One region of the Psychrobacillus sp. INOP01 genome, then DNA from elsewhere that is predicted to be linked to it. Evidence: riboswitches for the same ligand, from Rfam matches in the RefSeq annotation. Region 1 holds a riboswitch; each other region holds the start of a gene.
What was found. A riboswitch is a leader RNA that binds a small molecule or an ion and turns the genes downstream of it on or off. The one in region 1 is predicted to bind S-adenosylmethionine.

Region 1 (10,307 bases):
CAGAAAAGTTAGTAGATGTGGAGGACTGGCTTCAGCAGTGGCGCTTCCGTCATATGAAAACAGTAGAAAGAATTATAGGATTTAAAAAGGGCACTGGAGGATCATCTGGTGTGAACTACTTACGACATGTATTAGACCATCGTTTCTTTCCAGAGCTTTGGGATTTGCGTACCAATTTATCCCGCATTAACGGGCAGTAAAATCCCACACTGTAATGCTCAGCCAAAGAACTAAAGTATTTGTGGGAGATCAACTGCCCGTAAATGCCCGAATGGTTCAACTAACAATCAGTGAGATGAATCCCCACTGATTGAAGTTTCACTTTATAGGGGAGGTTAGGAAAATGAACAAAGAATGGATTGATATTACACAAACTATTTCTACTAGAATAGCAACATGGCCAGGGGATACTCCGTTTGCATATGAACTAACCGCTACAAAGGAAGAGGGTGGTGCTGCAAATGTTGGGACGATTAAAGCAAGTTTGCATACTGGAACTCATGCAGATGCACCATTTCACTATGTAAGTGAAGGAAAAACACTAGATATGCTTGACGTGAATATGTATATTGGACGTGCAAAAGTGGTGAGTGTCGTTGGTGCCACTGAAATTGGCAGAGAGGAATTAGAAGGATTTGATTTAACGGGTGTAGAGCGTTTACTTTTAAAAACGACGAACACTGCATCACCTGAAAAATTTCCTGAAAAGATTAATATTTTGAAGGAGAATATTGGACCCTTTTTAAAGGAAAGGGGTATTTTTCTAATCGGCACGGATCAACCATCAGTTGATGATATAGAAAGTAAGGAGCTATTAGCCCATCATTCCCTGTTTAATAATGATGTGCATATTATAGAAAATCTCTTGTTGGAAAATGTGGAGCCTGGTGATTACGATTTAATCGCTCTACCCTTGAAAATTGAAGGAGCAGATGGAAGTCCCATACGTGCTGTGCTAAAAAAAATATAATAAACGGGATAGATAGCACTTTGATATGCTTGTCTATCCTTTTCTGTTTTAAAAGGTAAGTAGCTTAAGTACAAAAATGAAGGAGGAGCTAGAATGAAAAGGTTTTTATTTATTTTCTTTTCCACAGTAGTAATTGGATTTATTTTTTATTTTGGTATGGATTATCAAATGAGATTAAGAGAAAAATCTGCAATTATATTTGATCTTAAACCGTATATAACATTTGCAAGTTTTTTCTCTATTTTTATTGGAATGTTGTTACGATTACCTAAATTGATTTTAGAAATTAAAGATAAAAAGAGATGGTCGTTTGATTGGATTAAGGTCATCGTAATTGGAATCCCATCTCTCTATATAGCAATGATTCCACTTCTTGCTATTGCTTACGGAACTAACTTGTTGTTTTCAAATGCGGTTATGTTGTTAGGAGATATAACATTCACATCAATAGCTGGGGTTATATTTGGCTATGTTTTGTTAGATAGCTTAAAAAGTAACACTTCCTCTACTAACAAGGCGCTTTAGTAGAATAGAGCATTCAGGAGAAAATAAAGGCATGCTACAGAAAAATTAATAATCTAATTGACGCAAATACAATAGTAGTTCATTTTCATTAATTTTTTTTATTTTGTACTTACGGATTTGGCTTTCAATTTTCTTTTGCTCAGCATCTTTATTACTGAATAGGTTTGCTAATTGAAAAATCGCTTCTGCTAAAATTGTTACTGTTCCAGCAGAACCTAATTCCAACCTTAAAGTTTCTGTTTCTGAAAGCTGGGCTTCAGCAAATTGATCTATTTCCTTTTTATATTCACCCTTGATTACAATATAAGTTTCTTTATTTTAAAGCTAATAGTAAGTCATCTACATTAAATGCTTCAAAGTATGCATTTTCTTGTTCTAACCGTACTAACTCTTCTAAGACAGTACCTACACTCTTCTCTACTGTTTTTGCGATTGCCTGTATCGTCTTAACTGAATAACTGCTTATATCTTTTTTGTTTACACTTGCGAGCATTTGCTGACTTATTCCCGTTTTTTTGAATACATCGTACCGTTTCTTCCCGTTTTTTTGTAAATAAATATCTAAAAGGCTCATTTCCTATACCCTCCAATTAATAAAATATTTTGGCTATGTTAAAGGCAAAGGTTGATTTGAAATGCACATAAAAAAATGAGCTGGAAAATATATCTCCACGCTCATTTTACTTTGGTGTATGTTTTTACTAAAGCACCCGTTTGTTTAAGTGTATTTATTCACATAGAACTATCAAAAATAGTTCTATGTATGCAAGTTCTAATAATCTAACTGCTTTAAGCTCAATAATAAACCATCATCTGTAATCTTTTTAACCTTGAATGAATTTAACTTTCTGTCAATTTTTTTATCCATTTTATCTGCATTACTGAATGAATTTCTTACTGCATCTATTGCATAATTAAGAATTGATAACACACCTGCGCTTCCTAATGCCACTCCTATACTTTCGTTCTCTGGAAGATGAGTATCCATAATCTTTCTTACTTCTTTATAATAGTCTCCTTTAATAAGGATATATTCAGATTTTGCCTCTAAACCTGCTAATAACTCAGTTCGATTATGTGCTTCATAAGCTTCTATACCATTCACTTTGTACATAAAAAATCCACCTTTCAAGTGTCATAATAATCAAATCATAATAATTATACGAATATAAACAAACTAGAGTTCCGCTTTTTTCTAATTTTATTTATTCGACTAAACTGCTGCGTTAGTTTAAGTGTAACACTTCACAAACTAAGAAAAATCAACCCGCACCTTTAACATAGCCAATATTTTTAACTAAATTATATTTTAGTATATGTAAAGTTAAATATATATATAAGGGTTTTTGACTAAGTATTTGAATTTTTTTAGAAGTTGTAGCAAATGAAAAAGTTCTACCTATCTTTATGTTGAGAAAAAAGTTAGATGAGAGATATCTTTCAAATAAAAGGACCCTCTAATTGGTCCTTTTATTTAAGATTAAGAATACTAAAAATGATAGAACCTAGAAATGTAATACTGACAACGAATCCGTATTATCTCCTCCTATACAGATTTACTACTGAACGATATCATTAGAGCTAACTTCTCCATTTGTACATAATTTACCTTCTAGCAGTGATGTAAATCATATCCGATATTTTCAAAAACGCTTATACTAGTTGTATGAATTGAAATAAGGAGTGGTTACGTTGAAAAAAGTAGTGGTTATTGGTGGGGGAATTACAGGACTTTCTACTATGCATTATTTGCAAAAACTTAAAAACGAAAGGTCTTTAGATATAGAGTTAGTATTAGTTGAAGCAAACGAGTATTTAGGCGGCAAGATTCATACGATGCAGGAGGATGACTTCATTATGGAGGTTGGAGCTGATTCAATCGTAGCAAGAAACGAAGCCATCACAAAATTAATTGAAGAGCTACAGCTAGAAGATGAAAAGGTGTACAACTCTACGGGCATTTCATACATTTACACAAACAATGAGTTACATGCAATTCCGGCAGATACTGTATTCGGTATTCCCACAAGTATTGAGTCGTTAAATAGCAGCACTCTAGTGTCAGAAGGAGGGAAAAAAGAAGCATTAAAAGATTTGGAATTACCAAATGAAACCTTCACTAAAGAAAGCTCAGTCGGGTCATTTTTGGAATATTTCTTAGGGAAAGAATTAGTTGAAAAACAAATTGTGCCTGTGTTATCTGGTGTGTATTCTGGAGATTTACATAAGCTTACTATTGCTACAACATTGCCTTATTTGATTGATTACAAAAATAAGTATGGCAGTATTATTAAGGGTCTTGAAGAAAATAAAGCGAAGTTTCAAGCTAATGCAAATAAAAAATTTATCTCTTTTCAGAATGGACTTTCTACACTGATTGACCGCTTAGAGGAAGTACTTAGTGAAACAACGATAATTAAGGGTGTGGCAACGAAGAAAGTTGAAAAGAAGGATGGCCGTTATATCGTTTTATTGACTAATGGAGACACGATTGAAGCAGATAGTGTAGTGCTTGCTACTCCTCATCATGTAGCTCAGGCAATTCTTCAAGACGAAGAGTTGGATACTGATTTCAACAGCCTGAAAAATTCATCACTTATTAGTGTATATCTTGGTTTTGATATACCAGACGGGCAGCTTCCAGCAGAGGGCACTGGTTTTATCGTGTCCGAAAATAGTGATGTGAAATGTAATGCATGCACGTGGACAAGCCGTAAATGGACACATACATCAAAGGACAATCAATTACTTGTACGTATGTTCTACAAGAGCTCAAGCCCATTCTTCGAGAGCATGAAAAATATGACGGAGGACGAGCTAGTAGAAGTTGCACTCCAAGACATTGAAATGAGCTTGAAATTAACGGGCAAGCCTAAAGTAATAGAAGTAACGAAATGGAACGATCAAATGCCAAACTATCATTTAGCACACGGTGAGGCAATTCAATCATTATCAGCTAAAATGACTGATGCAATGCCAAACGTAGTACTGGCAGGCTGTTCTTATTACGGAGTTGGAATTGTCGCTTGTATTAAAAACGGTAAAGAAACTGCAGAAAAAATCGTAAATTCAATAGTTGAATAAGTTTTTGGACCAAAATTTAATTTTGGTCCTTTTTTTTATGGGGAAAATGAAATAGTTGCTTATTTGGTGGAATTTACAATTATTAAGGTTGTGATACGATGCGGATGGGGTGATCTATTGATAATGAAAGTGCGTACTGAAGAGTATAGCTATTTTGGGTTGCAACTATTGGATCGGCGATTGCCAGAGATGCATGAGTTGAAGGAATTAATTCGTTCGAAAATGCATTTGGCGATGGCAGGGATTCATGGGGAATTTCGAGTGGACGAGGTGTTTCATAAGTATTCATTTCCGTTTGAATATGTGGTGTTGCACGATGTAAGTTTGGAATCGTATGGGAAATTTCAGATTGATACAGTGTTTTTGACGCAGCATTTTGCAGTGGTTTTAGAGAGTAAGAATATAGGAGGGAAGTTGAGCTTTAAGGAAAATCCTTATCAATTAGAAAGAGAAAATGAAGAAGGTAAAGTGGATGTATTTGAGAGTCCCGAGATACAGATTGAACGTAATATTTATTTACTCGACGAATGGATGAAACAACGAAGTGTGACAATTCCTATTTACGGAGTAATTGTATTAACAAACTTCAAAGTTAGAGTTATAGAACCTCCCACAAAATATAATGCTATTCTTCATCAAACAATTCCTGTCTATTTACGTAAAATTCCTCTCGAAAAACAGTGTATGTCTAGCAATGATATGCATGCATTGAGTAAAGAAATCGTTACAAGTCACAAACCTTACTTTCCATATCCAATGTGTAGTCGGTGGGGCATCCATCCAAATGATTTACACACTGGAGTGTGCTGTGAAAAATGTGGAGTGTTTGGCATAGAGAAAAAGAAGAATGGTTGGAACTGTAAGCGTTGTGGTCATGTAGACAGGCTAGCACATGAGAAAGCGATTCGAGAGTGGTTTGTTTTAATTGGGAAGACAATTAAGAATCGGCAATGTAAGAAATTTCTTCATCTGGATACTTCACAATCTGCTTGTCGAATCTTAAACTCAATGAATTTAGTGAAAAGTGGAAATGGTAAAAACACAATTTATACATGGAAGTGGAAGTAAAAGCAGGAATCGGTCGAATACGAGTAAGAATCGGTTGAATGTGAGTGATAATCGGTCGAATAGTTGGTCATATCGGTCGAATATATAATATTATCGGTTGAATAACGCTCAACATCGGTCGAATCATTATTTTCTCGCTCGAAGTGTATAGAAAATTCAAAACATATCTTGACGCTTTAGTTGAATAAAGGTACGATATGTCTAATAGAAAATTGAATAGTGAAATTCTTATCAAGAGAAGCCGAGGGACTGGCCCTACGACGCTTCAGCAACCAGCCAATTAATTGGTCAGGTGCTAAATCCAGCAGACTTTGCAAAAGTTTGAAAGATGAGAAGGTGGTATCTTGCATACTCGTAAAGCCTTCTTTTCATGGAAGGCTTTTTTATATGGGAGAGGATGGATACAAATGGGTTTATTAGAGAAATTACAGACGTCTATACTGACAGCGGATGGGGCAATGGGAACACTTCTTTATTCGTATGGAATTGACTATTGCAATGAGGAATTGAATATTAAGAAGCCGGAAATTATTGAGAAGATTCATCAAGACTATATTGCGGCCGGAGCGGATATTATTCAAACGAATACGTATGGGGCGAATGCCATTAAGCTGGCACGCTATGGATTAGAAAACCAAGTGAAAGAAATAAATGAAGCGGCAATCCAAATTGCCAAAAAAGCTGCTGCACCAGGCAATCAATTTGTCCTCGGTACGATCGGGGGTATTCTAGGAATTCGGAAAAGTGATGCCTCGCTTCAGGAGATTATCCATTCACTCGATCAGCAGGCAATCCAGTTGTTAGCGGGAGATCCAGATGGTTTGTTACTTGAAACGTATTATGACTTGGAAGAATTAAAGACTACTGTGACTCATCTTCGTACACTAACTGATATTCCAATCATTGCCCAAGTATCTATGCATGAGCCTGGTATTTTGCAAAATGGCTTACCTCTGAATGATGCGCTACATCAGCTCGAGTCAATCGGAGCAAATGTCGTGGGAGTCAACTGTCGACTAGGTCCCCATCATACAATTCAAGCATTTGAAGGAGTAAAGCTTCCAGAAAAAGCATTCCTATCAGCTTATCCGAATGCGAGTCTGCTTGATATAGATGAAGGACGGATTGTCTATGAGTCCGATGCCGATTATTTCGGTAAAGCAGCATTGCACCTAAGGGATGCGGGAGTCCGCTTAATAGGAGGCTGCTGTGGGACGACACCAAAGCATATCGAAGCAGTGAAAAAACATATTGGTCATTTAATACCTATTACTAGTAAGGTTGTAGAGACAAGAAAGCCTATTATTATTCAAGATGCCAAGCCGACTAACACACAACCCCTTCATGAAAAAGCTAAAACAGAACGGACGATTATTGTTGAATTAGACACCCCTCGTCATCTTGATACGGCAACGTTTATGGAAGGTGCGGAACAGCTATACGCTACTGGAGTTGATGCAGTGACGATGGCGGACAATTCATTAGCCTCCCCACGTATTAGCAATATGGCAATGGGTTCAATGTTAAAGTATGAAAAAAATATTCGTCCCCTTGCTCATATTACATGCCGTGACCGTAATTTAATCGGTCTCCAATCTCATTTAATGGGACTGGATGCGCTTGGGATTCGTGATATTCTTGCTGTAACAGGAGACCCAACGAAAATTGGTGATTTCCCAGGTGCAACGAGTGTTTATGATGTTTCTAGTCTAGAACTACTTCAGCTAATAAAACAATTAAACGAAGGTATTTCTTTCTCAGGAAAGTCACTTCGTAAAAAAGCTAACTTCTCTGTAGCTGCCGCGTTTAATCCAAATGTTCGAGTGCTTGACCGCGCTGTGAAGCGACTAGAGAAGAAAATCGAATGTGGAGCGGATTATTTCATCACACAACCTGTGTACTCGAAAGAAAAAATTCATGAAATATATGAAGCGACCAAGCATTTATCGACTCCTATTTTCATCGGCATTATGCCACTGACTAATAGTCGAAATTCAGAATTTCTTCACAATGAAGTGCCGGGCATTAAATTGTCCGAAGAAGTGCTGGAACGTATGCGTTTATGTGGAGAAGATCGAGAGCGTGCTACTGCAGAAGGTATCCAAATATCGAAGGAATTAATTGATACAGCAGCAGAACTATTTAACGGCATTTATATTATTACGCCATTTTTCAGATACGATATGTCCCTCGAGTTAATTCATTATATTCAAGAAATTGATCGTAAGAAAGAGAGAGAATTCAGCTATGTCCAAACATCTAATTGAGCAGCAACTCCATGAGAGAATTCTAATTATTGATGGTGCGATGGGAACGATGATTCAAAATGCGGATCTTAGTCCCGAAGATTTCGGTGGAGAAGAATACGACGGCTGTAATGAATATTTAAATATCGTTAAACCGGATGTTATTGAACAAGTCCATCGTGAATATTTAGCGGCTGGTGCTGATATTATTTGTACGAATACATTTGGTGGAACCCCGGTCGTATTGAATGAATATGATCTAGGTGATCAAGCACATGATATCAACTTTTGTGCAGCAAAACTTGCTAAAACATGTGCAAAGGAATTCTCTACATCTGATTGGCCACGGTTTGTAGCAGGGGCAATTGGACCGACGACAAAAACATTGTCGGTCACTGGTGGTATAACATTTGATGAACTTACTAACGATTTTTATGTGCAGGCGAAGGCTTTAGTAGAAGGTGGAGTAGATGTTATCCTACTGGAAACAAGCCAGGATATGCTGAACGTTAAAGCTGCAACAATAGGTATCAAACAGGCATTTGAGGTGCTGAAGAAAGAGCTACCTATTATGATTTCAGGAACCATCGAACCAATGGGAACGACCCTTGCAGGGCAAAGCATTGAAGCCTTTTATATTTCAATCGAACATATTAAACCACTTTCAGTTGGCTTGAATTGTGCGACAGGGCCAGAATTTATGACAGATCATATTCGGTCGCTATCTGAGTTATCGGACGGGTATGTTAGCTGTTATCCAAATGCAGGCTTGCCAGACGAAGAAGGGCATTATCATGAATCGCCAGAATCACTTTCTAAAAAGCTCCGTGGCTTTGCGGAAAAAGGATGGTTGAATGTAGTAGGTGGATGCTGTGGCACGACTCCTGCTCATATCAGGGCAGTACGTGAAGAAGTGAAGGATCTTGCTCCGCGGAAACCGGTAGAGACGGGGCGTCGTCAAGGGCACGTCGTTTCCGGTATAGAACCCCTTCAATACGATGAATCGATGCGTCCGTTATTCATCGGGGAGCGTACAAATGTAATTGGCTCTCGAAAGTTTAAACGATTAATCGTAGATGAAAAGTTTGAAGAAGCATCTGAAATTGCGCGAGCACAGGTTAAAGGTGGGGCGCATGTTATTGATATTTGCCTTGCAAATCCTGACCGTGATGAACTAGAGGACATGACTAACTTCATGAAAGAAGTAGTAAAAAAAGTTAAAGTACCTCTTGTTATTGATTCGACGGATGAAAAGGTAATCGAAGTAGCACTTAAATATTCCCAAGGAAAGACAATTATTAACTCGATTAACTTAGAGGATGGGGAAGAGCGATTTGAAGCAGTAATGCCTCTAGTGAAAAAATACGGTGCGGCAGTAGTAGTTGGAACGATCGATGAATTAGGAATGGCTGTTACGAGACAGCGGAAGCTTGAAATCGCACAGCGTTCTTATGATTTATTAGTAAATAAATGGGGACTTGCGCCTGAGGATATAATTTTTGATCCACTTGTATTCCCAGTCGGAACAGGGGACCAACAATATATCGGGTCGGCAGTAGAAACGATCGAAGGTATTCGTCTAATAAAAGAAAAATTGCCACGAGCTCTAACTATTTTAGGAGTAAGTAATGTATCATTTGGTCTTCCACCTGTTGGTCGTGAAGTATTGAATGCTGTCTACTTATACCATTGCACACAGGCGGGACTGGATTACGCAATTGTAAATACAGAAAAGCTTGAAAGATATGCTTCTATTCCTAAAGAGGAAATCGATATGGCTAATGAGCTATTATTTACAACGACTGATCAAACACTTGCTGATTTCACAGATTTTTACCGGGACAAAAAGAAAGAAAAGACTGAGGATGATATTCCAAAAACTGTCCCCGAGCGTCTTGCCTATTACGTTATTGAAGGAACTAAGGAAGGGCTTATCGCAGATTTAGAAGCCGCACTTCAAATGTATGATGCACCACTAGACGTCATAAATGGTCCATTGATGAAGGGTATGGCCGAGGTAGGGCGACTGTTTAATGACAATCAGTTAATAGTTGCCGAAGTTCTTCAAAGTGCAGGGGTAATGAAAGCCTCTGTTGCATACTTGGAGCAGTATATGGAGAAAAAAGAGGATGATTCGGGTAAAGGTAAAATCGTCCTTGCGACTGTTAAAGGCGATGTGCATGATATTGGAAAAAATCTTGTAGATATTATATTGAGCAACAACGGTTATAAAGTAATCGATGTTGGAATTAAAGTAACTCCAGCCACGTTAATAGAGGTTATTCGGAAGGAAAAGCCGGATATGATCGGACTTTCTGGACTACTTGTAAAATCAGCACAGCAAATGGTCATCACTGCGCAGGATTTTAAAGAAGCAGGTATTGATGTGCCTATACTAGTAGGTGGAGCAGCAC
Region 2 (10,307 bases), 1.5 Mb from region 1:
ATGTTCACCCAATTACCATTATTTTTGTCCTTATAACTGCTGGTGCATTATTTGGAGTACCAGGTGTTATATTAGGTATTCCGGGATATGCCATTTTGAAAGTTATCGTTTCTCACTTTTATACATTGTTTAAAAAACGATATAATAAGTTTGAACCAGTTATTGAAAATCATTATGAGTATACAAATCACAAGGTGGATTGAGAGAAATGGCGAAGAAATTTGAATCTTCCATAGAAGTAAAATCTATAAAGATAGACACGGTTGTTGATCATCCTTATATTGAACATGGTATTAATCTGTCGGGTACTATTTATATAGAAGGAGTACACGATGAATCGGTTGAAAATATAAAATTAGAGGTATTTAAACTTACTGATGGTGAATCTCCCAAAATCGTCTCGAAGCACTCAATTGAGTTAGTAGGTGCAGCTGCATCAAAGGATATGCAAATGATTCCATTTGAGATTATGCCAGACGAAAGATGGATTCCAGATAGTAACGAGAAAGTAACGAAACTCATTTTAAGAACGACAGTATTATTCGAAAATGGATCTGAGTATAACGATGAAGACGAGATATATTTTGATATTGAAGAATGATATTTGAAACTCCAGCATTGAGCTGGAGTTTTTTCTTTAGGAAACCAACTACATAAAAATATTTAGTATAAACAGTTAAAGGTTGTGCACTCTAATAATAAATTGGGAGGCAACTAACGATGATTAAACAATTGTTTTCAATACTAATTATTTCATGTTTCATACTTACAGCGTGTGGATCTCAAAGGGAATCCAATGAACCTGCAAACCCTGAGACACAATTAAATGGGCAAGATAAAGATATTCCAAACACTGGTAATGAAGAAGTAAACGAAGAAAATGATGTAGGAATTCCGAAAATAGAAGGTTTCAATGATCCGACTATTGAAAAACCAGTCGAAAAACCAGCTGAAAATAACGATTGAATTGTATGAATAGTTATGCTATTATTTATTTAACTAATTTGAACGGAGGTGAAGAAAGAATGAAAAACGCTATGAATGCACAATTATTTATGTTGGAATTTTTATCAACTTCTTGTGCAATTACTCATGAAAATGCTCTCAACGGGACAGGTCTGTCCATTTTTAGTCATTTTCATAGTAATAATCATAGCTGAGAAGTCATTCTTTCTAATCCAATTTGGTATTGAAAAGACTGTTCTTTTTAGACAGTCTTTTTTTGTTGCGAAAAAAAGACTTGCTTCCAGCTCATAAAGAATTGAAAGGAAGCGTTCATAATGATATGTACAATACAAAATATAACTAAAATGCTCGGAGGAAATACAATTTTTGAGAGCTTGTCGCTGGAGATTAAAACCGGAGATAGGTTAGCCATTGTTGGTCGAAATGGAACCGGTAAAACTACTTTATTCAAATTGTTGGCCGGTATTGAAAAACCTGACGAGGGATCTATTTACTTTAAGAAAGGTACATCAATCGGTTATCTGGCTCAAATACCAACCTATTCAGAAGAGGTAACTGGTCTTGGTGTTCTCCATTTCGCTTTTCAAAATATTACGGAGTTGCAAAAGCAATTGATCCAAATGGAACAACAAATGGCAACACTAGAGCCCCGAGAGATGGAACGTCTGCTCCAACAATACGGAGAAATTCAAGAACAGTTCACCCTTTTAGGCGGTTATACAATGGATTCTGAAATTGAAAAAGTAGTGCAAGGACTTCAGCTTGCGGGATTCATAAATCAATCATTTGCTAATTTAAGTGGTGGAGAACAGACGAAAATAATGCTAGGAAGGATACTGCTATCGAATCCGGATATTTTATTGTTGGATGAACCAACCAATCATCTAGATTTATTTGCAGTGGAATGGCTGGAGCAATATCTGATTAGCTATTCAGGAACTGTTGTTATCATTGCACATGACCGTTATTTCTTAGATAAGGTTGTGACCAAGATTGCAGATTTAGAGGAAGGGGAGCTTACTCTTTATCATGGAAATTATTCTTCTTTTATTTTGGAAAAGGAAGCTAGATTAATGCGCGAATTCCAGGAGTATGAGGAACAGCAGAAAAAGATCAAAAAAATGAAAGAAGCGATAAGACGTCTAAGACAGTGGGCAAATGAAGCAATGCCACCAAATCCAAAATTATTTCGCCAGGCACGTAATATGGAAAGAGCACTAGAACGAATGGTGAAAGTGCGAAAACCACTAGTTGATCCGAAAAAGATGGAGCTGTCATTTGAATTTGCATCTAGAAGTGGTAAAGAAGTAGTTATGATGAAAAATGTTTATAAATCATTTGGTGAGAAGGTCTTGTTAAAAAATGCACAGCTTAATCTTTACTGGAAAGACCGGGTTTCGATAGTAGGTCGAAATGGTTCTGGTAAATCCACTATATTAAACCTATTGCGTGGGGAAATACTACCCGATAATGGAGAAGCAAGTTTAGGTAGTAATGTACGTGTGGGCTATTTATCCCAGCATTTTGAGATTCAGGATCCGAAGGCTAGGCTAATTGATGTATTTCGAAGTGAGTTAAACATGGTTGAGGGGGATGCTCGCCATATTCTTGCGAAGTTTATGTTCTATGGACCAGATGTATTCAAACGAATAGGTGATTTAAGTGGTGGGGAACGTATGAGACTTCGCTTAGCGCAGCTCATGCATCAGGATATTAACCTACTGATTCTTGATGAACCGACGAACCATCTAGATATCGATTCCAGAGAGGTTCTTGAAGATGCTTTAGCGGATTTTGATGGAACTATTTTAGCAGTATCTCATGACAGATATTTTTTAAATAAATTATTTCCGAAAACTGTCTGGTTGGAACAGGGCGAGCTAACTACTTTTGAAGGACCTTATGAATGGGCTCGGATAAAGTGGGAGGAAATGCTGTTGAAGCAAGTAGCAATTGAAATTCCAATAAAAAAAGAAAAGGCAGTAAAACCAATTAATACACGAGGAGATGAACGAAAGATTGCGGAGGAAATTTTATCGTTAGAACAAGAAATTTCCTTATTAAAAGAGCAAGTAGAAATGGAAAGTGAATGGGAAGTATATGAAAGGCTTTTGGAATCTATCCAGAAAAAAGAATTGAAATTAGAAAATTTAACAATCGAATGGATAGAACTCGAAGATGATTCTAATTGTAATTGATGGTTTCTAATAGAAACTGCTCAAATATTTATAAAGAATCATTAACATTCATACGTTTGTCCTATATAATGAGATAAATACCCTATAAGATTAATTAGGTATATTGAAGGGTATATAATTATGATATAGAGAGAAGATGTAGAATGAGAAAATCAATTAAGTGGAAAATAATTGTTTCTGTTATGTTACTAATAATTGTTAGTATGGCACCTTTAATAACTATTAGTACGAACACTATAAGCGAAAAGACGGAAAAAGATTTAATTGATCAAAGCCATGTTATAGTTGATGGAATGTCCACAACGATTCAGAATTATTTAGCTGCATATGAAAAAGGGCTCCTACAATTATCCACTTCAAAAGATATTGTAGATTTTCAAAACAGTGCAAAAGAGACTGATGAAGTTTTAGCCAATCAACTAGAGAAGCAATTGGATACTAGGTTTAATGAATTTGTTTCTTTATATGACGCTGTAGCTTCTGTATATATAGCTCTACCAGATAAATCGATTAATATAATCCCAGAAGCAGACCTAGGAGCGGATTTTGATCCTTCCTCAAGGGAATGGTATATAAACGCTGTCTCAAACAAAGATAATTTCAGCTGGTCAAGACCTTTTGTAGATGCTGCTACTGGGGAATACGCTATTTCTGGTGCTAAAGCTGTTATAAAGGATGGTCAAGTGGTCGGTGTGCTTGCTATTGACCTTCTACTATCGAAGTTAACAGAAACGGTAGCAAACAATGAGTTAGGTTATGAAGGTTATCCGATTATTGTGGATGCGGATGGGAATGCTATTGTTCATCCAACTTTATTTGGTGAAAATTTATCCGAGTATTCATCCGTTGAAACGATGCTTTCTAGCTCCTCTGAAAGTGGAGATGTAACTGACGTAAATGATGGTACTATTACTGTATTTACCTCATTACCAGGATTAGATTGGAAACTAGGAGCTGTTTATGAGGAAAATAAGATAAATCAAACAGCCGACAGCATTCGTACATTGCTTATCACTATTGTATTATCTATTGAGGCAGTGATGTTTATTGTCTTATATTTCATCATCAGTCGTATTTTAAAACCAATCGAACAGCTAAAAAAGTTGATGGATTCTATTGCTGATGGAGATTTAACAGTTCAAGCAAAAATAAAATCCAAGGACGAAATTGGTCAGTTAGCAATAAACTTTAACAAAATGGCTACAAATATGAATGAAATTATTCAAGTAGTAAAAGAGTCTGCAAATAACGTGCAGTCGAATTCTGAAAGTTTAAGTGCAGTAGCGGAAGAAACAAATGCTTCTGCAGAACAAGTATCATTAGCTGTAAGTGAGATTGCAACTGGTGCCTCCAAATCAGCAGAAGATGCTGGAGAAGTAACTGAGAGTTCAGTTCACTTAAGTGAGCAAATCAATCTTATCAATGAAAAATCAGTAATGATGACTGATATAGCTACAAAAGCAAACTCCATGAATTCAAATGGACAAAACCAAATGAGTGAATTGAAAGCATCCTTTCATAACTGGGAATCTAATCTTACTTCGATGTCTACGTTGTTTACTACTTTAGAGGTTAAAGTAAAAGCGATTGGTAGTGTTATGGAAACTATTATGGAAATCTCTGCACAAACGAATCTACTCGCATTGAATGCAAGTATTGAAGCAGCTCGTGCAGGTGAGCATGGAAAAGGATTTGCAGTCGTTGCGGATGAAGTACGAAAACTTGCGGAGCAATCTGCAAAAGCAACAGAGCAAGTAAAACATACTATTACAGAGCTCCAAAGTGAATCCTATATTGTAGGGGAACAAATGGCAGACACAATCAAAACATTCCAAGAACAAGGATCTGTTGTAACTGATACAGAAGTGACATTCAGAGAAATTTCTTTACTGATGAATAGTTTGCAAACTTCCATTGATACAGTATCAGCAGAAATTGAACAGGTTTCCAACTATAAAGATCAAGTCGTAGATACAATTCAAGTGATGGCTGCAACTTCGGAGCAAACTGCTGCGGCATGTGAAGAAGTGAGTGCATCATCTGATGAGCAGCTACGAGCAATTCAATCGGTAGCGGAAGCCTCCGAGACCTTAACAGAGCTTAGTGATAAACTAGCAGATGCAGTGAACCGTTTCAAAGTTTAAAAGAAGTTGAATTATTCGAAAACAAGTGTTAATATTCTCTAATGAAGAACAATATAATTTAATAACTCTTATCAAGAGAAGCTGAGGGACATGGCCCGTTGAAGCTTCAGCAACCTCTGACTTGTCAGAAAGGTGCTAACTCCTACAAGATAATTTCTTGAAAGATAAGAATTGAGAGCAAAACGTTCACCCTCTTTTCTTATTTATAGGAAAGAGGGTTTTTGAATTTAAAGGAGGAGAACTACTTGCCAATAAATATACCAAAACAATTGCCAGCAGCTGAACATCTTAAAAGAGAAAAAATATTTATCATGGATACTGATCGAGCAATAGCCCAAGATATACGTCCATTAAACATTATTATCTTGAATCTAATGCCCGAAAAAGAGAAAACCGAACTTCAATTACTGCGGTTATTAGGGAATACTTCGCTACAAGTAAATGTAACATTTCTACATATGGCAACACATGATTCAAAAAATGTTAGTAAAACGCATTTGGATACTTTCTATACGACGTTCAAGGAGATAGAACATCGAAAATATGATGGGATGATCATCACAGGTGCTCCAATTGAGCATCTACAATTTGAACACGTTAATTATTGGAGTGAAATGACTGAAATAATGGACTGGTCCAAAACACATGTGACTTCTGTTCTGCATATTTGTTGGGGGGCGCAGGCAGCTCTTTATCATCATTATGGTATTGGTAAATATGGCTTGCCGAAAAAATGTTTTGGGGTATTTAGTCATCGGTTAACCGATCCAACTGTACAGTTAGTTCGAGGATTTAATGATGAATTTTACGCACCAGTGTCTCGTTACACAGCGGTGTCCTACGACGAGATTAAACAAGATCCTCGACTGGCATTGCTTTCCAATTCAGAAGATGCAGGTGTTTTCCTAGTAATATCCAAGGATAAAAAGCATATTATGATTACCGGTCACTTAGAATATGATGCAACTACACTTTCTGACGAGTATCAAAGAGATATTGAAAAAGGGGTGGAAATCGATATACCAGAAAATTATTTTCCGAATGATGATCCAACACAAAAACCATTGAATTCTTGGCGGTCACATACGCATTTGCTTTTTTCAAATTGGTTGAATTATTATGTGTACCAAGAAACTCCTTATGAGTGGGAATAACAATGGATTAAATATATATAAAGTACTGGTGACTTCATTAAATGAGTAATTTGGTTCAGAAGAGAAGATGTTGAGTACCTGGTTCTCGAACAATTCAAAATTCATTGAGAACCTGGTACCTTATATTGGTCTTGGGAAATTAAAGGAAATAACAAAAACAACCTGAGTCCAGCTAAATAACGGGCCCAGGTTGAAGAAAGATTTTCAATACTATAGGCGGTTTCCTACTTCAAATTACTTATTGAAATGGTATACATTCCAAATGTCAGGAGTTTCAGAGCCAATGTACCAAGCAGCTGCACCGCCTAGGTTAAATTGGTTAGCAAGGTTGATACGAAGTTTAATAGATTGTTTATCCTCCACCCATATTTGGTGCTTCTCCCGGTTTGCGGTATATTCTACATAATTTTGCTGGGTATTTTGATCCCAAACTTTTATAAGACGTTTTGAGGAGATAATTTGCTCCACCTCACTCATTGTGCGGTCGATACTTTTCACTTTTTTTGTCGTTAGATTAGTAACCCATTCTCTTGTGTAGAAGGGTACTGCCAAGATGATTTTGTGAGATGGTACGTCTTTAGTTAATAGTTCAACGCCTTCTTTAACCCATGGCATAGAAGCTACAGACCCCGCTACTGGACTACCTCCCCAATGCTCGTCATAACCCATCATAATGATGTAGTCAGCAACTTGACCTAATGCTTTACGGTCTAGACTTCCAGACCAAAAAGGATCCTTGTTTTCACGAGTAACGTCAACAGATACTTTAATTCCATGTGGCTGAAGTGCTTTTTTAAGTTCGGTTACGAAGCGGACAAAATCTTGCTTGTTTTTCGGATTGATATTTTCAAAGTCCACATTTATTCCATCGCTTTTTGTTTGGACTAAAGAATCTTTAAGCGTCGATACTAATTTTTGACGTTTTGCAGGATTACTTAATACTGAATCAGTTAAAACAGGGTCGAATTTATTCCCAATTAGTGGCCAAACTTTCTTGCCTTTGCTATGTGCATCCTTCAGATATTTTGTATCCGCTGTAATGGAAACAAAATTTCCTGTATTGCTTAAAGTATACCAACGGGGTGAAACCACATTTAAATTAGAATGGTTCAATTGTTGGGCATAATTTCGTGAACTTCCATTATACTTCCAACCCATGACGATTCGTTGCTGATTCTTTTGTTTTAAAAGTGATTTATTAATCCAGCCTTTTTTCCCACCTAACAACTGAACTTGTACGTAATAATCAGGAATGTTTAATTTTTGCCCGACAACTAGGTTTGAAGACTGTAGATTGTTCAATTTGGTTAAATCATTAATAGTTACTTCGAACTTTTTGGAAATTTTCCATAAAGTATCACCTTTTATAACAGTATATAGTTTGTGTGTTTGTGGAATTATTAATTTCTGTCCAATTCGGATTTCTGTCGAAGTAAGCTTGTTTGTCTTCTGAAGTTCACTTATTGGAATTCCGTATTGCTTTGAAATTTTCCATAATGTATTTCCAGAAATTACAGTATGCATTATAACGGTAGATGAGTCTCCAGAAGCAGTGGATAGGACAGGGAATTCTTCCCCTTTTTTTAAAGTGGTGATAATAGTCGAACCTTGTTTAGGTAAACTTAATACGTTAACGTTATCTATTTGAACAGTCCCTACTGAAAGTGAATTACCAGCAGCTGTACTCTGTATAGGTCCAAAACTTAAAAATAAGACAAATATAATAAAAATAGGAAGTACTTTTTTCACTTAAACCCATTCTCCTCTAGTTTGAAAGTAGTATTATAACTTTCATAGATTACTATGGATTTAAATTAATAGATACAGGTACTTTGTGGTAAGTTCACCAATGCAAAATGGGGAGTGGGGTTGATAGAATATACGGAAGGTGAGTATTCTTCTAGAGTAGTTCTGCTAACAATTATCTAGTAATCCATTGTTTATGGATAAGTGAAAATGGAAAGGGGTACTGGAGCAACCGGTCCAGCATCAATCAACCAAGTTTGTGTAGTCAATTCTAGAAGTAATAATGTTTCAGTAATTGACGGCTCTAACAATACTGTAATTGCTACTGTAGCAGTAGGAACCCCGTTCTTTTTTGGGACTGGGTTAATATAACGATTCGTACTTGAACATTTTTCTTGATTCTCTTTTAGTGAAAAAGATGAAATAAAAGTTATTCTGGTTTATTTTACTTTATACACTTTCTGACTAGGTAACTCTAGACAATTCAATTGTCCACCGTATACAGCTCCACCATCAATCCCGATGATTCTATTACTTCCAAAGTAGACATTGTAATTTTCTGGTTCTCCATGAAGTGAGTTTGTTTCTGTATGCCCGAATACGATAATCTTTTCCCCGTCATAATTTTTATGAAATTCGTCCCTAATCCACATTAAGACATGTGGATTTGTCTCAGAAATAGGTGTCGTAGGGTGTACACCCGCGTGGACAAAAATATAGTCGGAGGTTTCTATGTAATTTTCTAATCCTTGCACAAATTCTAAGTGTTGCTGTAGGACAACTGATTGTAAAATTGGTTTTTGAAATTTTTCTTCACTTACAGCAAGGTCATTCTCTGAGAAACCATAGCTAAATAAAGTTTTATCTCCACCGCACAACTTAACCCAATGGTTCCATGACCTTTCTACATCTGTCGTTAACGCTTTTATCATCATATCTTCATGATTCCCCTTCAGTAATTGAGCTCCACTTTCTTGTAAACTCATCACTTTTTCGATAACACCTTTTGCATTTGGACCTCGGTCCACGTAATCACCTAATAAGATTAATTGATCATTTTCAGGATCGTATTCTACTTCGCCAAGCAATTGTTCAAACTTCTCTAATTCACCGTGAATATCACTTATTACCAGGGTTCTTTTCATTTTTTTCGCTTCTCTCTAATTGGATATTTTCTATTATTAACTAATAACAGAGTAACTGCAAACTAGTATCTCCGTCTACTGTATATGTTTTTTAACTGAGTGCAATATATAACATCCCCCAGATTTCCTCGGGATGTCTGATGTTCACATATCTATTTCAGTATAATAGACCAAGATAACCATGTTAAAAGTTTTGAATGAATAGATACATAAAGTAATCTCCAAAGTACATATACAACTATCTATATCTTATTCTTTTTTGTCTGATAGTCGAGGCAGGTTCGTCGAAATGAATTAGATAAAATACACGAGCTAATTGTAGCGTCTAAGAAAGTACTTAATTAAGTTATATTTGGCGTCTTGTATACATTTGTTGTTCAATTATAAACTAAAAAGAGCTGCTCCTTTTATCTGAGCAGCTCTTTTTGTTAAGACTTGACTACTTGTATGCCTTTTGCTGATGGATCTTTGGATGGGGCTAATGCTTTTAATGTATATCTTGCGATTACTAAACCAATTGCTGTAATTCCTTCTGCTATTGGGAAGGCAAGCCAAATGTAATCACTGCCTAGATAGGTTGGTAATAACCATAATAGTGGTAAGAAAAGCACAATACTTCTGGAAATTATTATAATAGAAGAAAGTTTAATCTTTTTAATCGCCTGGTAGTATTCGGCATAAACTAGATTAAAACCTAAAAATAAATAGCCGATGAAAAACATGGAAATGCCTGTCTTCGTATAAGTAAAAACTTCTTCGGAGGTAACTCCGAATAACGAAACAATCACATCTCCGAACAACCAACCAACTAGTAATATACAAGCTCCGAATAAAATCCCTGTAATCACACCTAATTTCAAAAATTGCTGAAGTCGATTATATAACTTTGCTCCATAGTGAAAGCTAACAATAGGTTGGAGAGCCGCACCGATGCCGATAAATAGCATGATGAAA
Region 3 (10,307 bases), 530 kb from region 1:
CATTGCAACCATTTCATCAATGGTTGAGCACAATGATGTCCTGCACGAACTGCAATTCCACTCATATCTAAAACTGTTGCAACATCATGTGGATGTACATCATCTAAATTGAATGTAACAATTCCTGCACGTTTCGCAGGATCAATAGGTCCATAAATCGATAATCCATCAATCGTAGACATTTTTTCCATTGCGTAAGCAGCTAACTCATGTTCATGCTTTTCAATTTCATCTAAGCCAATTTCTTCTAAGAAATCAATTGCAGCTCCAAGACCAATGGCACCAGCAATTATTGGAGTTCCTCCTTCGAATTTCCAAGGTAGCTCTTTCCACGTAGAATCATACAACCCTACGAAGTCAATCATTTCCCCACCAAATTCGATTGGTTCCATTTTATCCAATAATGCTTCTTTCCCGTATAGTACCCCTATACCAGTAGGTCCACACATTTTGTGACCAGAGAATGCAAGGAAATCACAGTCAAGCGCTTGAACATCTATTTTTAGATGTGGTGCAGCCTGTGCACCATCAACCACCATTACTGCTCCATGCTCATGTGCAATTTGTGTAATTTCTTTTATAGGATTCATTGTTCCTAAAACGTTAGATACATAAACGATTGACACAATTTTAGTTTGGTTAGTAATTGTTTCTCTAACCTTCTCTAAAGAAAGTGTACCATCCGCTTCTAAATCAATATATTTTAATACGGCACCAGTTCTCTTCGCTAATTGCTGCCAAGGAATAATGTTGGAATGGTGCTCCATATGCGTAATAACAATTTCATCGCCTTCTTTTAGGTTTGCCAGGCCGTAGCTCTGTGCCACCGTATTGATAGCAGTCGTTGTACCACGAGTAAATATAACTTCTTTAGTAGACTTAGCATTAATGAATTTGCGAACCTTTTCACGTGCTCCTTCGTAACTGTCCGTTGCTCGGTTACCAAGCGTATGAACTCCACGATGCACATTAGAGTTTTCAAATTCATAATAATTTTTAATAGCTTCAATCACTTGAATTGGTTTTTGAGAAGTAGCACCATTATCTAAATAGACTAATGGATGCCCATTGATCTCTTGATCTAAAATTGGAAAATAGCTTCGAATCTCTTTAGTATTGAGCATTAGCGAACTTTCCTTTCAATAACCTCCGTCAGCTGTTTCTTCACGCCTTCAATAGGTAATTCATTTACTACAGGAGCAAGGAATCCATGAATTACTAGACGCTCTGCTTCGTGTTGAGAAATACCACGGCTCATTAAATAGTACAACTGAAGTGGATCTACTCGGCCAACTGATGCTGCGTGACCTGCTGTTACATCATCTTCATCGATTAAAAGAATAGGATTTGCATCTCCACGGGCTTTTTCGCTTAGCATCAAAACACGAGATTCTTGCTCTGCATTAGATTTAGTAGCACCGTATTCAATTTTACCAATACCATTGAAAATAGATGATGCTTCATCCTTCATAACGCCGTGCTTAAGAATTTGACCTTCTGTATGTTTGCCCCAATGGATTACTTTTGTTGTAAAGTTTTGTTTTTGTTTACCGCGACCTACAACAACCATTTTCACATGACCCTCTGAATTATCACCAACTAAATGTGTTGTGTTTTCAGAAATAGTATCACTATCATTCATCATACCAAGTGCCCACTCTAGAACTGCATCACGACTTGTTACACCACGACGATTAACGTATGTTGTAAATCCTTCTGCTAGAACATCAACAGTTCCAAATGTAACTTTTGAATTGTCTTTAGCAATAACTTCCGTCACGATATTAGCTAGCCCTTCTGCATGATCAACAGTAGATAAGTAGTTTTCAACATATGTTACAGAACTATTTTCATCCGCTACTAATAAAGTATGATTGAAAAGGGAAGCTTTTTTATCATCATGTAAATAGATAACTTGAATTGGTTCTTCAATTACCACATTTTTAGGTACGTATACGAATACACCACCATTTAATAATGCAGCATGAAGTGCAGTTAGTTTATGTTCTGTTACTTTGACACCGTCTGTCATAAAGTATTGTTTAAAAATATCTGCATGCTCGCGAACTGCAGTGTATATATCTGTTAAAATAACACCTTTTGCTTTTAGCTCTTCTGATAATGAAAGAAAAGCAGGTGTATTATTATGTTGAATGTATATATTTTTTTGCTCATCAGCATTTACAACTGCTTTAACTTCTTCAGGTAATTCATCTAAAGATGCAAATTTACTGCTATCCACAGTATGAACTGGAAACTCTGTGAAATTCCAATTAGTAATTTTTGTTTTGTCTGGTGTTGGCATCGGAAGTGATTCAAGTTCACCAAATGCTTTTAGACGAAGTTCTGTCATCCAGCTTGGTTCTTGTTTACCTTCTGAAAAGGAGCGAATTTCTTGCTCGGTTAATGCCAATTTTGTTTCAACCGTCATGCTGATTCGTCCCCTTTCTTATGCTTCTTGTCCAACTGTTTCGTCTTCAATTCCTAGCTCTTCTTTAACCCATTCATAGCCTTCTGCTTCTAGTCTTTGAGCAAGCTCAGGTCCGCCAGATTTAACTACGCGTCCTTGCATCATTACATGCACATGATCAGGAGTGATATAGTTAAGAAGTCGTTGGTAGTGAGTGATTACTAAGCTTCCGAATCCTTCTCCACGCATTTGGTTGATCCCTTTAGAAACAACTTTTAATGCATCGATATCAAGACCAGAGTCAATTTCATCTAAAATAGCGAATTTTGGTTGTAACATCATTAATTGAAGAATTTCATTACGTTTTTTCTCTCCGCCTGAGAATCCTTCATTTAAATAACGTTGTGCCATGTCTAAATCCATTTCTAAAAATTCCATTTTGCTATCAAGCTCACGGATGAATTTCATTAATGAGATTTCATCGCCTTCCTCACGGCGTGCATTGATCGCTGAGCGAAGGAAATCTGCATTTGTAACTCCAGTGATTTCACTTGGATACTGCATTGCTAGGAAAAGACCAGCTTGTGCACGTTCGTCTACTTCCATTGCTAAAACATCTTCTCCGTCCAATTCAATTGAACCAGATGTAACTTCATATTTTGGATGACCCATAATAGCAGAAGCTAAAGTAGATTTACCTGTACCATTAGGACCCATTACAGCGTGAATTTCGTTCGTATTAATCGTTAAATTAACACCTTTTAAAATCTCTTTACCGTCTATTTCAACGTGTAAATCTTTAATAACTAAAGTCGACATTTAATAACCTCCATTAAGTAAATACGAATGTATAATCATTCTAATTTATTATCATTCTAATCTTAACTCAAACTAAGGTACCTTGCAAATCTTTTGGAGCATATTCTATTTAATATTGTAGAATATACAGATTTCCTGTTTTCTCTTGACTTTTCACTAAACTATTAGGTAAATAGTATTCTTTCTTTATTTTCAATAAGAATAATCTAAATGAGAATCGATTTCACTATCAAGCTAGTGAAAACAAAAGAATCCACGGAGAATATCTCCATGGATTCTAGTATATTATCCCCTAAATGCCTGGGCATCAATTTTCGCAGCTAGTTGCATACATTTTTCATGATCTTCCTGTCGCTTATTTTCGACCTGTAATCGTAATTCCTGACTTTGTCTCAATTCATCATATCCAAAACCATGTACTCCTCTAAATGCGTGGTCCATCTGTTCTGTATAAGGTAAATCATCCGAACTGATAATGAATCATTCCTCTCTTTTTTTAGGTTCATCACTTATATACCCACTTATTAGAGAGCTAAACATTTATTTTTAAAAAAACTTACTTTGTTTTAGAAAATTTGTCTACGATGATCGCAAGTGCTCCGTCTCCAGTAACATTTGTCGCCGTTCCAAAACTGTCCTGTGCAATGTAAAGAGCAATCATCAATCCTATCATTGCCCCGTTAAATCCAAGCATTGTTTCCAATAATCCAAGCGCTGCCATAACCGCTCCACCAGGAACCCCAGGAGCGGCAATCATCGTTACACCAAGCATAAATATAAACGGTATGAATGTAGATAACATAATATCTTGTCCGTTTATTAGCAATACCCCGATTGAACAAGAGACAAGTGTAATCGTACTCCCTGATAAGTGAATTGTTGCGAATAAGGGAATCGTAAAGTTTGTAACTTTATCGGAAGCACCAGTCTTTTGTGCCTGTTTTAGCGTAACAGGAATAGTCGCTGCCGAGGACTGTGTACCTAAAGCTGTAAAGTAAGCTGGGGACATTGTTTTTAATAGCTTCAACGGATTTTTCCCTGTTACCGTACCAGCTGCTGTATATTGTAATAGAAGCATTACAAGATGCAACGCAATAATCATGATAAATACAACACCAAAAACAGATAATACCTTTGCGACCTGTCCACCGTACGCCATATTCATAAAAATCCCAAAAATATGTATAGGTAATAATGGAATAATAATATTAGAAATTACCTTCTCTATAATCTCACTAAACTCTTCAAATGCATTTTGTAGCGTGTTTCCCTTCAGTCTAGAAATCCCAATTCCCATAATGAATGAGAAAACTAATGCTGTCATTATATCCATCATCGGAGGTATCGGCATTTCAAATAAGCCCCCGATTAAAAATTCCTCTGGATTTTCTAACTCTACACTCTCCTTACCACCGATAAGCTTTGGTAGTAAATTTGAAGCTATAAAAAATGCGATAAAACCAGCAACTAAAGTAGATAAATAAGCAACACCAGTAGAAATTCCGAGTAATCTCCCTGAACCCTTACCTAGCTTAGCTATACCCGGAACGATAAATCCAATAATAATAAAAGGAACAATAAATCCTAAAAACGCACTAAAAATACTATTAAAAGTAGCCATAATCTCAACCACTATTTTAGGGACTACTAATCCCAATAAAACACCAGCCACAATAGCTACCACTATTCGCGGCAATAACCCAAACCTCTTCACAAAATGTCCTCCTCATACGTACAATTGTGTTATTAATAACATTTATACACTTTAGCACACTCACTTATTAAAGTGAATAGGTACAGCAATATACATAATATTCTATTAACAAATGGTGGTTTAAACTGTTTATGGGCTAGCCAATCCCACAACAAAAAAAACAGACATCCCAGGATGCCTGCTTTCTCAAATAATATTATTTTACTGGTACTACAGATCCGCCCCACTCGCTTAGGATGAAGTCTTGGATTTCTTCAGATTTTAATGCTTCTACTAAGGCTTTAATCTCTTTACTATCTTCATCACCAGAGTTTACAGCGATGATATTTACATATGGAGATTCATCAGATTCTTCAATTGCGATAGAGTCTTCTAATGGGTTAATGCCAGCGTCTATTGCATAGTTGGAGTTGATCAATACTGCATCACCTTCTTCATTTTCATATAACTGAACCATTAGCGCTGATTCATAGTTAGCGTCAAATTCAAGGTTTTTAGGATTTTCAACGATGTCTTTAACTTCTGCTTTTGTTTTGTCTACATCTTCTGCTAATTTAATAAGACCTTTAGCTTCTAACATAGCAAGGATACGTCCGTGATCTGCAACGGAGTTACTCATTAAGATAGTCGCACCTTCTGGAAGCTCTTCAATAGAACCATATTTTTTAGAGTATAAACCGATTGGCTCGATATGAATTTCGCCTGCGTTAGCGAAGTCATACCCAAAATCAGCTTTTTGTGCTTCAAAGTAAGGAATATGTTGGAAAAAGTTAGCGTCCAAATCACCTGAATCTAAATCTTTGTTTGGTAATACATAATCTTGATATGATTCTACAACAAGTTCAATTCCTTGTTCTTCAAGAATAGGTTTAACTTCTTCTAATATTACTGCATGAGGTACGTTAGATGCACCAACTACAAGCTGACTACCTTCTTCTTCTCCACATGCTGCAAGTGTTAATGCACTTACTGACAATAAAGCTCCAGCTAATAACTTCTTCATTCAAAATCTCTCCCTTTTTATCCTTTGATTTCTATGTGATCGAGTTCTCTCGTTAACACCTATTATCGTTTATCTATTTTTGTAGTAATTACATCACCTATCCACTGAATGATAAATACCATTATTAATATTAGTATCGTGGCAACAAGTGTTACGTCTGTTCTACCTCTTTGGAATCCATCCAAGAAGGCTAAAGTCCCTAGTCCACCCGCTCCAATGATACCTGCCATCGCAGTATAACCTACAAGTGAAATGGCTGTGACTGTAATTCCAGATACTAAAGCAGGCATAGATTCTGGCAATAAAACCTTCCATATAATAGTAGTAGTTTTAGCTCCCATCGATTTTGCTGCTTCTAGCACACCTTTATCAATTTCTCGAAGAGCTATCAATACCATACGTGCGTAAAATGGAGCAGCTCCAATTACTAAAGCTGGAAATGCCGCGTTAGGGCCACGCATTGTACCGACCAAAAACTTCGTTAATGGTATTAATAAAATGATCAAAATAATAAACGGAATAGAACGGAATATATTAACGAAAGCCCCAGTTAACCAGTTAGCTAATTTGTTCGCCCACGCCTGATGAGGACTAGTTAAGAAAAGTAGAAGACCGAGAACTAGTCCAATAATTGCTGTCAAAATAGTGGATACCGCAGTCATATAAAGAGTTTCAAGTGTTGCTTCCCACATTTTTGGCCAATCAACATTAGGAAATAAATCATTAATCATTGTTGATCACCTCTGTATTTACTTTTTGTTCATGTATATAGCGAATGGCCTCATCCACTAGTAATGCATCTCCTTCTAATTGAAGGATTAGTGTACCGAATGCACCATTTTGGGTGTGCGAAATATTCCCTTGAACAATATTCACTTCTAAATCAAATTGCTTGATAAGCCTAGACAATATTGGTTGCTCTGTTTGCTCCCCAACAAATACTAGCTTGATCAGTTTGCCATTTGGATATAGTTCTTTTAAATGCTGTATTGTTTGTAAGGCTTTATTTGAATCACTGACTTGCGAAACAAAACGCTTCGTAATAGGTTGTTGTGGATTTTGAAATACGTCTAGCACTTTTCCTTCTTCAACAACATGACCTTTTTCCATTACTGCAACTCGACCGCATATCTTTTGAATGACCTGCATCTCGTGAGTAATCAATACAATTGTCAGACCTAATTTTTCATTGATACTAACTAATAAGTCTAAAATTGAGTCCGTAGTTTCTGGATCTAACGCAGAGGTTGCTTCATCACAAAGAAGTACTTCTGGTCGATTGGCTAATGCGCGTGCAATTCCGACACGTTGCTTTTGACCGCCTGATAGTTGAGATGGATAATAATGTCCTCGTCCTTCCAGACCAACTAAATCAATAAGTTCTTTTACTCTTTGAGAACGTTGTGCTTGCGGAACTCCAGCTATTTCTAATGGGAATGCAATATTCTCTTCAACCGTTCTTGACCATAACAGATTAAAATGCTGGAAAATCATACTTACCTTTTGTCTTACTTGTCGAAGCTTCACATCATTTATCTTTGTGATATCTTGATCATTCACGATAATTTGTCCAGAGGTTGGTTTTTCTAATCCATTTAATAAGCGAATAAGTGTACTTTTACCTGCGCCACTGTAACCGATGATGCCAAAGATTTCACCTTTCTTTATGTCAAGATTCACCTCTTCAACTGCAACGATCGTACCTTGTTTCGTGCTAAACTTTTTCGAAACATTATTTAAACTAATCATGGGAACCTTGCCACCTTTCTATCTAAAAAAACCCTCCTGCAAAAGAGCAGAAGGGTTTTAAGTTATCCATTTTAATAACATTCATCCATTCTCTCATTTCCCAAAGCATTTGCTTTGCGTGATTTGGCACCATTTCATTTACATGACGGTTGCCGGGCTTCAAAGGGCACTTCCCTCCACCTCTCTTAATAAGAGTGACACTATTTAATTCTTGGTATATCGTATATTATCACACGACTACTTGTTCGTCAATACTTTTTATAGCGTCTAATATAAATGGAACAGATTGAAAGGCATATATTTTTTTATATACAGTGCCACCTTTAGCTATTAACAGACATGGCACACTTTCAATATGATAATCCATTGCAAAGTTCTCTAAATAATTAATATTTGCTTGCCCAATCGAAAAAGGCTTCATCTCTTGTACAACTTGCATCATTTTACTAGCAACTTGGCATGTTCCACATAAAGGTGTATAAATATAAAATATCGCAAGCTGACCACTATTCTTATGGCTATTCCACTGTTCCAGTGTCCATTCTTTCACATTACATCATCCTAAAGTAAATATTCTTTCTTCACTTTTATATTAACACTTTTTAAAATGGAAGCCAAAACTTTGAACGGTGTAGTCGCTACTTCGCAATACATGGGGTTGGTGTAAAGATGAATCGCCTCTGGATATTCCTTCCTCACAACTGACCGAATTTGCTCGCCCGATTTATCTGCATCTAAAAATGCATATATAGGAATACCATCATAAGGACTTAAAATTTCTTCTAGCTTTACATTCGATATCGTTCCGTTTGTACAAATAATTTCTGTTGATTCATCAAGAAGTTTTAAAAGCTTTAGTTTATCTGATCTTCCCTCAACGAGAATTAATTTTTCACTAAAGACAATAGCCATTCAGCTTCTCTCCTAACTATGCCCTTTCCAATATTATATGAAAAAAACGCCGATAATAATCGGCGTTTGCATAATTATTCTGAAATTAATTCTTCGTATTTTTCTGGAGAAAGTAAACCATCCACTTCCGTTAAATCAGCTGGTTCGATAACAATCATCCATGCATTTTCATAAGGGGACTCGTTTACATATTCAGGGCTATCTTCTAGTTCTGTATTGACCTCTAAGACTTTACCACTGATCGGTGCGTACAATTCAGATACGGTTTTTACAGACTCTACACTACCGAAAGGATCTCCTGCTTTGATCTCATCTCCGACTTGTGGAAGCTCGACAAACACGATATCTCCAAGTTCAGATTGTGCAAATTCAGTAATACCGATACGGACATTTCCGCCTTCAGTCTTTACCCATTCATGTTCTGCTGAGTATTTTAAATCTTTAGGTGCGTTCATATAATAATCCCCTCTCCATTTTTCATACATTCATCTATAATATTCACATATTTTTATAGTAAAAACAAGTGACTTTAAGAAGTCTTCCACACATCCTCAAACTGTTGTTCCTTGAAGCCTAGCGTTAATTTTTTTCCATCAAAAACAACTGGTCGTTTAATAAGCATCCCATCAGAAGAAAGTAAGGATAATTGTTCGTCTTCTGACATAGTATCAAGTTTGTCTTTCAAACCAAGCTCTCTATATTTAATACCAGAAGTATTAAAGAATTTTTTTAGTTCCAATCCACTGACTTCGAGCATTTTTTGAAGTAAATCTTTTGATGGAGGATTTTCAGCTATATGGTTGTCTATGTATTCTAAATCATTGTCCTTTAACCATTTACTCGCTTTTCTACAAGTTGTACATTTAGGATATCCGTAATATTGAATAGTCATATGATCTCACCTTTTTTCTTTTATCATACATAATAGTGTAAACGATGAGCAATCATTTTGAACAATGAAATGTTTATACAATGTGAATTAAATTTGAAAAAAATATGAAATAGAGAAATCCGAACAACGTTTTTTCCTCTCGGACGCTTTCCGCGGGCACGGCTTCAATCTCCTCGTCACTGCGTTCCTGCGGGGCTTTCAGCTCGTGCTGTTCCCGCTGGAGTCGCCGCCTTCCGCTCCAATCAGCAAAATCGACTATTTTTAAAAATAATGTGATATCACGTAATCGTCCTGTTATTAATGGTAGAAACACCCAATCATACAAATCCTGGGGCACCCTACCTTCTCATTAATACATAGTCGTATTCTATAGGCGATTAAAAGTAAAAAAAACTAGAAGACATGCACGATCCTTTAAGGTCAAAACCTATTTCTAACGTTTTCGAAGGGCTTTGGAGAGACATTTTGCTATATGATTACCGAGTGATTTTTTTAGGGATGCTGGTTGGTTATGACTGAAGTCACAACCAACCAGCATCTTTTTTTTCGGCAATCTTATGGCGTTTGCTTCACCTTCGCCCTTCTGCATCTCTTAGAAACAGGTAAGTGCGTTTTTGGATAACGAAAGAATATATTCTTTCCTATTCATAGAGGAAGCTCTCGAAGATACAATTTCGTTCGCTATTCCACTTCTATTTTGTAAACACTTACTATTCCTCTTTATTTCCACTAGGATAAAAGAAAATCTACTTTCTTCATCCCTCATTACAGAATGGTATCCCTAATTCAACAGACGATTTTATCACTA

Region 2: it holds a riboswitch for S-adenosylmethionine, as region 1 does, so the genes downstream of both, metA (homoserine O-acetyltransferase MetA) here and KD050_RS07075 (bifunctional homocysteine S-methyltransferase/methylenetetrahydrofolate reductase) in region 1, are expected to answer to the same signal.
Region 3: it holds a riboswitch for S-adenosylmethionine, as region 1 does, so the genes downstream of both, KD050_RS04490 (methionine ABC transporter ATP-binding protein) here and KD050_RS07075 (bifunctional homocysteine S-methyltransferase/methylenetetrahydrofolate reductase) in region 1, are expected to answer to the same signal.

The regions. Positions count from the first base shown of each region.
Region 1 is NZ_CP073315.1:1,403,622-1,413,928, reverse strand. Features, by position in the region: gene kynA (tryptophan 2,3-dioxygenase) at 1-200, shown strand, start outside; gene kynB (arylformamidase) at 344-970, shown strand; gene KD050_RS07105 (hypothetical protein) at 1,064-1,495, shown strand; gene KD050_RS07100 (hypothetical protein) at 1,541-1,720, opposite strand; gene KD050_RS07095 (helix-turn-helix domain-containing protein) at 1,809-2,069, opposite strand; gene KD050_RS07090 (hypothetical protein) at 2,268-2,609, opposite strand; gene KD050_RS07085 (protoporphyrinogen oxidase) at 3,188-4,579, shown strand; gene KD050_RS07080 (nuclease-related domain-containing protein) at 4,703-5,647, shown strand; SAM riboswitch class I at 5,873-5,982, shown strand; gene KD050_RS07075 (bifunctional homocysteine S-methyltransferase/methylenetetrahydrofolate reductase) at 6,055-7,914, shown strand; gene metH (methionine synthase) at 7,895-10,307, shown strand, end outside.
Region 2 is NZ_CP073315.1:4,175,733-4,186,039, forward strand. Features, by position in the region: gene KD050_RS20495 (AI-2E family transporter) at 1-203, shown strand, start outside; gene KD050_RS20500 (sporulation protein) at 209-601, shown strand; gene KD050_RS20505 (hypothetical protein) at 721-966, shown strand; gene KD050_RS21450 (RAxF-45 family protein) at 1,038-1,160, shown strand; gene abc-f (ribosomal protection-like ABC-F family protein) at 1,281-3,164, shown strand; gene KD050_RS20515 (methyl-accepting chemotaxis protein) at 3,308-5,308, shown strand; SAM riboswitch class I at 5,374-5,479, shown strand; gene metA (homoserine O-acetyltransferase MetA) at 5,554-6,462, shown strand; gene KD050_RS20525 (LysM peptidoglycan-binding domain-containing protein) at 6,697-8,211, opposite strand; gene KD050_RS21335 (hypothetical protein) at 8,419-8,580, shown strand; gene KD050_RS20535 (metallophosphoesterase family protein) at 8,649-9,353, opposite strand; gene KD050_RS20540 (MATE family efflux transporter) at 9,782-10,307, opposite strand, start outside.
Region 3 is NZ_CP073315.1:870,046-880,352, forward strand. Features, by position in the region: gene KD050_RS04460 (cysteine desulfurase) at 1-1,124, opposite strand, end outside; gene sufD (Fe-S cluster assembly protein SufD) at 1,124-2,431, opposite strand; gene sufC (Fe-S cluster assembly ATPase SufC) at 2,450-3,229, opposite strand; gene KD050_RS04475 (dicarboxylate/amino acid:cation symporter) at 3,786-4,943, opposite strand; gene KD050_RS04480 (MetQ/NlpA family ABC transporter substrate-binding protein) at 5,140-5,946, opposite strand; gene KD050_RS04485 (methionine ABC transporter permease) at 6,009-6,677, opposite strand; gene KD050_RS04490 (methionine ABC transporter ATP-binding protein) at 6,670-7,695, opposite strand; SAM riboswitch class I at 7,786-7,890, opposite strand; gene KD050_RS04495 (thioredoxin family protein) at 7,925-8,245, opposite strand; gene KD050_RS04500 (toprim domain-containing protein) at 8,257-8,607, opposite strand; gene gcvH (glycine cleavage system protein GcvH) at 8,682-9,062, opposite strand; gene KD050_RS04510 (arsenate reductase family protein) at 9,137-9,499, opposite strand.